DNA from 3 places in the Sphingoaurantiacus capsulatus genome. Region 3 is predicted to be linked to each of the others. Evidence: predicted binding sites of a transcription regulator. Region 3 holds the regulator's gene; each other region holds the start of a gene.
The links. The regulator LexA, encoded in region 3, represses DNA repair genes until DNA is damaged. The targets are predictions, from matches to a motif close to GTTCCNCNCTTGTTCT.
Positions count from the first base shown of each region.

Region 1: the regulator LexA is predicted to act here: its motif matches at 2,023-2,038, upstream of ACFOMD_RS05555 (ImuA family protein).
Region 2: the regulator LexA is predicted to act here: its motif matches at 1,767-1,782, upstream of uvrA (excinuclease ABC subunit UvrA).

Region 1 is NZ_JBHRXV010000004.1:72,266-75,519, forward strand. It holds gene ACFOMD_RS05550 (Y-family DNA polymerase) at 1-1,227, opposite strand, end outside; gene ACFOMD_RS05555 (ImuA family protein) at 1,187-2,020, opposite strand; gene ACFOMD_RS05560 (MgtC/SapB family protein) at 2,150-2,638, shown strand; gene ACFOMD_RS05565 (glycosyltransferase family 4 protein) at 2,835-3,254, opposite strand, start outside.
Region 2 is NZ_JBHRXV010000011.1:682,882-686,135, forward strand. It holds gene ACFOMD_RS15550 (IS30 family transposase) at 1-363, shown strand, start outside; gene ACFOMD_RS15555 (hypothetical protein) at 438-668, opposite strand; gene ACFOMD_RS15560 (hypothetical protein) at 789-1,496, shown strand; gene uvrA (excinuclease ABC subunit UvrA) at 1,787-3,254, shown strand, end outside.
Region 3 is NZ_JBHRXV010000011.1:581,974-585,227, forward strand. It holds gene moaC (cyclic pyranopterin monophosphate synthase MoaC) at 1-129, shown strand, start outside; gene ACFOMD_RS15065 (molybdopterin molybdotransferase MoeA) at 129-1,337, shown strand; gene lexA (transcriptional repressor LexA) at 1,375-2,070, shown strand; gene ACFOMD_RS15075 (ComEC/Rec2 family competence protein) at 2,031-3,254, opposite strand, start outside.

The sequences.
Region 1 (3,254 bases), on a different contig from region 3:
ACGCCGCCAGGTGAACGCTTGCGGCGGGCCATCGGGGACTTCGGCAAGCGCCACCTCGACGGCCTCGGGCGGATCGAGCAGTTGCGGCGGGCGGTTGCCGCGCCCCGGCGCGTCGCTCCATTCGGCCTCGGCGGGCGCGACATGGCGGGCGGCGCGCTCGGGAATATGGCTGCCGTGCGCGGCGATCCCGAACACCCGCTCTCGCCCCAGCCGGTTCGCCACCAGATCGGCATAGGCCAGCCGGTCGCGCGCCTCGCGGCTGGCCATCAGCCCGGCTTGTTCGACCGACAGCGGCTCGACCAGCAGCGCCTCCAGCCGCAGCGCGTCGATACCGAAGCCGGGGACGATCGTCTCGATGCGGTCGCGCGCCAGTCGCATGACATGCGCGACCGATCGGGTCGGCAGCCCGAAGCGCAGCTCGAAGCCGCTCGATTCCCCGTCGGTGCAGGTCGCGCCGAAACGCATGTGCCGCGCGCCGAGGCCCGCCGCCCGCAGCTTCGCCGCCAGTTGCTTCGCCAGCAGCTCCAGCCAGTTCTCGATCTGCGCCGCCTCGAGGATGGGGGCGGCGAAGCGGCGAACGACGCGGTGCGGCGCCGGCGGCTCGATCGGGTCGAGCGGCTCGGGCGCGTCGCCGAGCGCGCGGTCGAGCCGCAGCACGCTGTCGTCGCGCAGCCGCGCGGTCAGCGCCCGCCGCTCGATCCCCAGCAGTTCGCCGATCCGCCGCAGCCCGAAGCGCGCGAGCAAATCGACGTTCGCCGCCGACAGCCGCAGCCCGGCAACCGGCAGCGGCGCCAGCGCCTCCCGTGTCGCCGCGCGATCGGACGCGACGATCCGGCCATTGTCGAAGCGTGCCAGCGCCCAGGCCGCCCCCGCCGTGCCGGCGATCGCCGCCTGCGGGCTGAGGCCGATGGTGCGCAGCCGCTCGGTGAGTTCGCCGAGCAGCCGTTTCTCGCCGCCGAACAGATGGCTCACCCCCTCGATGTCGAGGAACAGCGCGTCGCGGCCGTCGATCGCCACCACCGGCGTGAAGCGCAGGCACCAGCCGGCGAGCCGCGCGAGGAAATCGGCATCGGCCTCGCGGTCGATCGGCTCGATATGAAGCTCGGGCACCATCGCGCGCGCGTCGGCGAGCCGCTGCCCGGCGAACAGGCCGAGCGCGGTGGCGGGGGCGTTCAGCGCCGCGACCTCAAGCCCGTGCGGCCCGGCCTCGCTCAGCGCGAACGGCACCCGCGACGGCCGGTGCGCGCGGCCCCGTTTCCGGCGCAGCCGCTCGATCGGCAGGTGCGGCAGCCAGAGCGAAACGATGCGTCTGCTCATCCCAGTCAAGCTCCCAAGGGCCGGCCGGGGCGCTGCCCCGCGACCGTGCCAGTTCGACGCGCCAGCGCGGGAGCCCCGGCGCCTCGACATCATAAATGTCCCCGCCCGACAGGCGCGCCGCGACCCGCCAGATCGTCGAGGCGGCGGACGGCAGATCCTGCCCCGGCCCATCGACGAGCAGGCAGGGCGTCGCCCGCTCCGCCGCCGCCAGCGCCAGCCGCCGCGAGGCGGTGAAGTCGAGCGCGAGGCCGGTGCCGATCAGCAGCCCGAAGGCACCGCACTTCAGCGCCTCCTCCAGCGCCCAGCCGCCCTCCGACGCCTTCTTGGCCTCGACCACCAGCAGCTGCGCGGGGTCGCAGCCGTAGCGGACGAGGCCGGGGGCATAAGGGTGCCCCCATTCATGCGCGTGCCTCGCCGTCGACACCCACAGCAGCCCGCCGCGGCTGGCGCTTTGTGAGGCCATCGCCAGCGCGAACCCCTGCGCCGCCGGCACGTCGCCGATCTCCGCGGCGCGCAGCGCGTGCAGCGTCCGCGCCAGCCGCCCGCCGAGCGCCAAATCCACCTCGGCCACGCCCAGTCGCCATGCCGCCTCGCCCGCCGCTTCCTCGGCGGCGAGCAGCCGCGGATGTCCCTCGATCCGCGCCACCACCTGGCGCAGATCGGACAGCGAGGTCGGTTCCGTGGCGACTCGACTCATGGTCATTTGTTCCTGTTTTGTTCGATTCAGGGTGCAAGAGTCAACGCCGCCGCACGCCCTCGGTGCCACGCACCTCCATGACACTTTGATGACAGAAAGCGGGAACCGTCGGGGCGGCGCAGCCGTCTCCCCATCATGACCGCCGCCGATCTGAACCTGTCGATCCCCGATATGCTGCTACGCCTCGGCGTCGCCGCCGTCGTCGGCCTCATCCTCGGCCTCGACCGCGAGCTGAAGGGCATCCCGGCGGGCCTGCGCACCCATGCGCTGGTCAGCCTCAGTTCGGCGGCGATCACCTATTCGGCGCTGGAAATCCATGTGCAGCTCTGGACGGCGGGTGACCCGGCCACCGACCCTTTGCGCGTCGTGCAGGGCCTCGCGCAGGCGATCGGCTTCATCGCCGCCGGCATGATCTTCGTGAACCGCGGCGGCGGGGTGAAGAACATGACCTCGGCGGCGAACCTGTGGTTGGCGACCGCCGTCGGCGTGGCCTCGGGTGCCGGCCAATATGCGCTGGTGGCGGCGACGACGGCGATTGGCGTCGCGCTGCTGACGGCGGTGCGGCTGTTCGAGAATCATGCGCCCCGAAAAAAGCGGGACCCCGCACCTGAAAGCTTGGACTAAGCCGTCAGGTGCAGGATCCCGCTGGGTACGCAAACGCTACTCAACAAGGAGCCTCGTCGAAATCCGGAACAGGGGAGGCCGGTGCGAGGCGTCTTCAGGGTCAAGGCCCGTCCGACAACCGCTGAATGCACCAGCAGCGTAACGATCACGATTGCGGGAAACTACGACCTGTATTTCCACTTAGGTGTCGGCAGCATCAGCTCTTTTTCAGCCGCTGCCCCACCTCGGCGACGCGCAGATAGCGGTCGAGCATGCCCTGATTGATGCGGTCCCAGTCATAGCGCTGCGCCGCCGCCAGCCCCGCCGCACCCGCCGTCGCGCGCGCTTCCGGATTGGCGACATAATAAGCGATGGCATCGGCGCTGGCATCGACATCGTCGGGGCTGGTCAGGATGCCGTTGATGCCGTCGGCAACGAGGCTCAGCGAACCGGTGGCGCGCGCGGCGACGACCGGCAGGCCGCTCGCCATCGCTTCCAAGGTCACGTTGCCGAACGTCTCGGTCGACGACGGGTTGAACATCAGGTCCGACGACGCATAGGCGCGGGCGAGATTGGTGCCCGTCTGGTAGCCGGCGAAGATCGCCTGCGGCGCCTGCGCCTCGATCCACGGCCGCGC
Region 2 (3,254 bases), 100 kb from region 3:
GCCCCCGTCGCCAAGCAACTCATCGCTTGGCTCAAACCCATCCCCGCCAGCCTGCGCCAAACCATCACCTTCGACAACGGAACCGAGTTCGCCCAGCATCAGCGCCTTACCAAGCGCCTCAATACCCAAACCTTCTTCTGCAATACCCATAGCCCCTGGCAAAAAGGCGGCATCGAAAACGCCATCGGGCGCCTCCGACGATACCTCCCCAGAAAAACCAACCTCAACGACCTCAGCACCAAAAACATCCAGGCTTGCGCCAATGCCTACAACCTGACACCCCGAAAATGCCTCGGATACCAAACCCCCGCCGAGGTCTTCGCTAAACACCTGTTGCACTTCGAATGTGAATCCACATCCTGACTTTCGTCAGGATGACGTTTCCTTTCAGCTAAGCCCCAACGAACTGGGGCGACCTCTCGGCCGCCCCACTCGGATCAGTCGTACTTGCCACCCGGGACCGGCCCGTCGCTGCCCTTGCGGGGCTGCGTGATGCTCGGCGGGTCGCTTGCCGGGAAGCTTTCGTCGATGTCGATGTCGAGGCGGGCGTCGCGATCCGACGGGTTCGCCTTCAGCTTCTTGATGTCGTCGGCGTCCAACGCCTCGCGATGGCCGCCGGCGGGCGGACCCTCAGGATTCGAGACCTTGTCATGCGCGTTATTGTTCACGGTTCGGCTCCTGCCAACTTGCAGAATACCTACGCGCGGACCCCGCTTAGCGTTCCTCGCTTGAACCCAATGCCTATGCTAAGCGTCGTTACGGCTTCAACCCCGACGAGCGGAGGAACTGTGAGCAAGAAGCAGAAGAGCGCCAAAGGCAGCGACAAGCGCGTGAAGGTTTCGATCCCGGCCGACCTGGCCACCGCCATCGAGGCAGCGGGCAGCACGGTCGACAGCACCATCGAACGGCTGCTGCGCGGCACGCTCGGCGGCAACGCCAAGAACAAGATCACCGGTTTCTTCCAGGACCTCGCCGGCCCCTATCTGCCGCAGATCGAGGCGACCGCCAAGGAAGTCGCCGCGCGCGTCGCGAAGGAAGTCGCCACGGCGGCGGCCGCCGCTGCGCTGACCACGTTCACCGCGAAGGCCTCGACCGGCAAGAAGGCGGCGCCGAAGGCGGCTGCCAAGCCGGCCGCCAAGCGCGCCGCGAAGCCGGCTGCGAAGACGGCCCCGGCCAAGAAGGCTGCTGCGCCGAAGGCCGCTGCGAAACCGGCGACGGCCAAGCCGGCTGCCGCGAAGCCTGCATCGGCGAAAAAGGCGGCTCCGGCAAAGAAACCGGCCGCGCCGAAGAAGGCGGCTTCGGCCAAGCCGGCCGTGAAGGCGGCTTCGGCCAAGCCGGCGGCTGCCAAGCCCGCCGCTGCGAAGCCGGCTGCCGCGGCGCCCGCCGCCGCGACCGCGCCGAAGCCGGACGCCAAGCCGGTGCCGCGCCGCCGCACCGCCACCGCGCGCAAGCCGGCGGCCCGCAAGGCAGCGCCGAAGCCCGCACCCAAGGCGTAAGGCACACCCCCCTTTTTCGTCATCCCGGCGAAGGCCGGGATCCATACCGACCGTGGTTATGGATCCCGGCCTCCGCCGGGATGACGTGTATCTTGGGCCTGAGAACGAGGCACCGATCACAGCGCTTACCGCTCCGGTAATTGCCCACCGCGGTTACCCGCGCGAAACGATCGCGTGCCCCCTCTCGCAATCTTCCGGCCCCTCCCCCATCTTGCCTGTCGACGCCCGCTTGACTCGTCACGCCGGCTGCGTCACCTCATCCCTGAAGCCGGAACACAGCGGGAACATCGATGCTGACGCACATCTCGGTACGCGGCGCGCGCGAGCACAACCTCAAGGACGTCGACCTCGACCTGCCGCGCGACAAGCTGGTGGTGATCACCGGCCTGTCCGGCTCGGGCAAATCGAGCCTCGCGTTCGACACCATCTATGCCGAGGGGCAGCGCCGCTATGTGGAGTCGCTCTCCGCCTATGCGCGCCAGTTCCTCGAGCTGATGCAGAAGCCCGATGTCGACCATATCGAGGGGCTGTCGCCCGCGATCTCGATCGAGCAGAAGACCACCTCGAAGAACCCGCGCTCGACCGTCGGTACCGTGACCGAGATCTACGATTACATGCGCCTGCTGTGGGCGCGCATCGGCGTCCCCTATTCGCCCGCCACTGGCCTGCCGATCTCGGCGCAGCAGGTAAGCCAGATGGTCGACCGGGTGATGGAGCAGCCGGAGGGTACGCGCCTCTACCTGCTCGCCCCCGTCGTCCGCGGCCGCAAGGGCGAGTACCGCAAGGAATTCGCCGAGTGGAAGAAGACCGGCTACCAGCGGGTCAAGGTCAACGGCGAATATTACGACATCGACGACGCCCCGGCGCTCGACAAGAAGTACAAGCACGACATCGATGTGGTCGTCGACCGCCTCGTGGTGCGCGAGGGGATCGAGACGCGGCTCGCCGACAGTTTCGAAACCGCGCTGCGCCTCGCCGACGGCCTCGCGGTCATCGAGTTCGCCGACCAGAAGGACGAGAAGGATCAGCCGCTCCGCAGCGTCTTTTCCGAAAAATTCGCCTGCCCGGTCTCCGGCTTCACGATTCCCGAGATCGAGCCGCGGCTGTTCTCGTTCAACTCGCCCCACGGCGCCTGCCCGAGCTGCGACGGCCTCGGCGAGAAGCTGTATTTCGACCCCGAGCTGGTGGTGCCCAACGAGGGGCTGTCGATCGCGGCGGGCGCGGTGATGCCCTGGGCGAAGTCCAACCCGCCCTCCCCCTATTACATGCAGGTGCTCTCGAGCGTGGCGCGCCACTTCGGCGCCGACATCAAGACGCCGTGGAGGGATCTGCCCGCCGACATGCGCCACGCGGTGCTGCACGGCACCGGCGGCAAGCCGATCGCGCTGGTGTTCGAGGACGGCCGCAAGACCTATGAGGTCAAGAAGGCGTTCGAGGGCGTCATCTCCAACATCGAGAAGCGCTGGCGCGATACCGAGAGCACGCTCGTCAAGGACGACCTCGGCCAGTATCAGGCCGCGCGCAACTGCGAGGTCTGCGACGGCGCGCGGCTGAAGCCCGAGGCGCTGGCGGTGAAGATCGACGGCGAGACCATCGCCGACGCCTCGCGCCGACCGGTGTCCGAAGCGTTCGGCTGGGCCAGCGCGCTGATGCCCAAGCTCAGCGACAAGGACCGCCAGATCGCCGAGCGGGTGCTGAAGGAGATCGTCGAGCGCCTGGGCTTCCTGTGCAACGTCGGCCTCGAATATCTGAACCTCG
Region 3 (3,254 bases):
GCCGTCTCTGTCGCCCTCCTCACCGTCTATGACATGGCCAAATCAGTCGACAAGGCGATGGTCATCGAGGCGGTGCGGCTGCTGTCGAAGACCGGCGGCAAGTCGGGCGACTGGACGGCGCCCGCCTGATGCTGCCGCTCGGCGACGCGCAGGCGAAGCTGCTGGGCAGCCTGTCGCCGCTGCCGGCCGAGACCGTCCCGCTGGCCGCCGCCGCTGGCCGCCACCTCGCCGCCGATATCGTCGCGCGCCGCACGCAGCCGCCGTTCGCCGCCTCGGCGATGGACGGCTACGCCATTCGCTTTGCCGACATGCCGGGGCCTTGGCGGCTGATCGGCGAAAGCAGCGCCGGGGCGCGGTTTGAGGGCAGCATCGGCGCGGGCGAAACCGCGCGCATCTTCACCGGCGCGCCCCTCCCCGCCGGCGCCGATACGGTGATGGTGCAGGAGGATGTGGCCCGCGACGGCGACAGCGTGCGGCTGGCGCTCGAGGGACCGCCGCGCGAGGGCGCGCATATCCGCGCCGCCGGGCTCGATTTCGGCAAGGGCGATCGGCTGGTGACGGCGGGCACGCGGCTCGGCGCGGCGCAGATCGGGTTGATCGCCTCGGGCGGCTTTGCCGAGGTCGCAGTCCATCGCCGTCCTCGCGTGGCGCTGCTGTCGACGGGCGACGAGCTGGTGCCGCCCGGCGTGACGCCCCGCCCCGACCAGATCGTCAACGCCAATGGCGCGATGCTGGCGGCGCTGTTCACAGCGGCGGGCGCGGAAGTGACCGACCTCGGCATCGTCGCCGACGACCGTGACGCGATCGGCGCGGCGCTGGCGGAAGCAGCGGGCGCGGACCTGCTGGTGACCATCGGCGGCGCCTCGGTCGGCGACCGCGATCTCGTCGTGCCGGTGCTGGAGGCGCAAGGCGCTGCGATCGATTTCTGGAAGGTGGCGATCCGGCCGGGCAAGCCGATGTTGACCGGGATGCTCCGCGCGACGCGGGTGATCGGGCTGCCCGGCAATCCGGTGTCGGCGTTCGTCTGCGCGCAATTGTTCGTGCTGCCGGCGATCCGGCGGCTGGCGGGATCGCCGTCGCCGCTGCCACCCGTCCTTCAGGCGCGCGCCACCATCGACCTGCCCCCCAACGACAAACGCCGCGACCATCTGCGCGCGACGTTGGCGTGGAGCGGTAACGCTTGGACAATCACGCCCGTCGCGCGGCAGGACAGCTCGATGCTGGGGATATTGGCCGCCAGCAACGCCTTGCTGGTACGCCCCGAGAACGACGCCGGCGTAACGGTCGGCGGGTTTGTTCCCGTTATACCCCTTGACAGTGGAATCCCCACCCCGTAGTCGTTCCTTATTCGTTCCTGTACGACGAGGCGACCGGATGTTGACGCGCAAGCAGCACGATCTCCTGGCTTTCATTCACACCCGCCTGCAGACGAGCGGCGTGTCGCCCTCGTTCGAGGAGATGAAGGAGGCGCTCGAGCTCAAGTCGAAGTCGGGCGTGCACCGCCTGATCAGCGCGCTCGAGGAACGCCGCTTCATCCGCCGTCTGCCCAACCGCGCGCGTGCGCTGGAAGTGCTGCGCCTGCCCGAAGGCATGGCTGCCGCCGCGCCGGCACCCGCCGCGCAGGCGAAGCCGTCGAACGTGGTGCAGGCCGAGTTCGGCAAGCGCGCCGCACCGAAGGTCGCCAACGACGTCATCGAGCTGCCGCTGCACGGCCGCATCGCCGCCGGCCAGCCGATCGAGGCGTTCGAGACCGACGCGGCGCTGTCGGTGCCGGCCGCCCTGCTCGGCTCGGGCGAGCATTATGCGCTCGAAGTGTCGGGTGACTCGATGGTCGAGGCCGGCATCCTCGACGGCGACTATGCGCTGATCCAGCGCTGCGAGACCGCCCGCGACGGCGAGATCGTGGTGGCGCTGGTCGACGGGCAGGAAGCGACGCTTAAATATCTCCGCAAGGAAGGCGGCATGGTCCGCCTCGACCCGGCGAACGCGATGTACGAGGCGCAGCATTACCTGCCGTCGCGCGTGCGCATTCAGGGCAAGCTGGTCGGCCTGCTCCGCCGGTACCATTGATCGGGAACGGCGGTCGCCCACGGGTGATCGCCGTGATCGTCGGCCACAGCACGTACCCGTAGCGGATCCAGCCAGATCGCCACCGCGCCGCTCTTCGCCAGCGCCGCGCGGTCGAGCTTCAGCCAGCGCGGACGGCAGCCGTCGGGCAGCCAGCGCTCGCTGACCACGATATCGACGCGCGCGCAGGCACGTACCAGCTGCCGCCAGTCGAGATGCGCACGCGACCGCGTCGCCATGAGGCGCCATTCACGACCGCCCTTCGTCACCGTGGTCACACAGGCATCGCGGTTGCAGCGGCCCCTCGTGCGGTCGCTCCACGCGGTCAGGCTGTCGGTGGCGGCGGCATCGCTCCACATATCGCTGATGAAGCTGCCGGCGCGCGGGCGGAGCATCACCAGCCGCCCGTCCTCGACGATGGCGACGTGGCGCCCGTCGGGACTGACAACGAGGTCGGCGGGCTTCGCTGCGAGCGCCAGCAGCGCGGCGAGCGCGACCGGCGCAAAGCCGGCATAGCGCATCCGCCCCTCCCACAACGCCAGCCACAGGCCGCCGACGATGAACGCGGCGAAGGCGGTGGCCGGCATCGACGGCAGCCGCGACACCGCGCCGGGCCAGGAGGCCACGGTGTCGGCGAGCAGGATCAGCATGTCGAGGCTCCACCCCAGCACCGCATAGGCGGGAGCGCCCAGCCCCAACGGGTCGAGCAGCAGCGCCGCGGCAGCGGCGGGCATCACCACGAAGCTGGTGAACGGGATGGCGATGATGTTGGCGAACACGCCGTAGAAGCCGGTGCGCCCGAAATGCGCCAGCGCGATCGGCGCCAGCGCCCCCTCGACCAGCAGGCCGGTGACCAGCAGCGCGATGAACGCCCGACCGAAGCGCGCCGCAAGGCCTATGTCGCCGCCGCCCGCCATGCTCTTGCCGAGGCGTGACTGATAGAAGACGACAATGGCGGTGACCGCGGCGAACGACAGCTGGAAGCTGGCGCCGAGCAGCGCCTCGGGCCGCACCACGAGGATCAGCAAGGCGGCAGCGGCGACCATGCGCAGCGAGATCGCCTGCCGCCCGATGCAGAGGCCGGCCAGCACCAGCAGGGTCGCGATGCAGGACCGCACCGTCGGCACCTCGGCGCCGGCGAGCAGCGTATAGCCGATGCCCGCCAAGGCCGCGACGGCAGCCGCGAT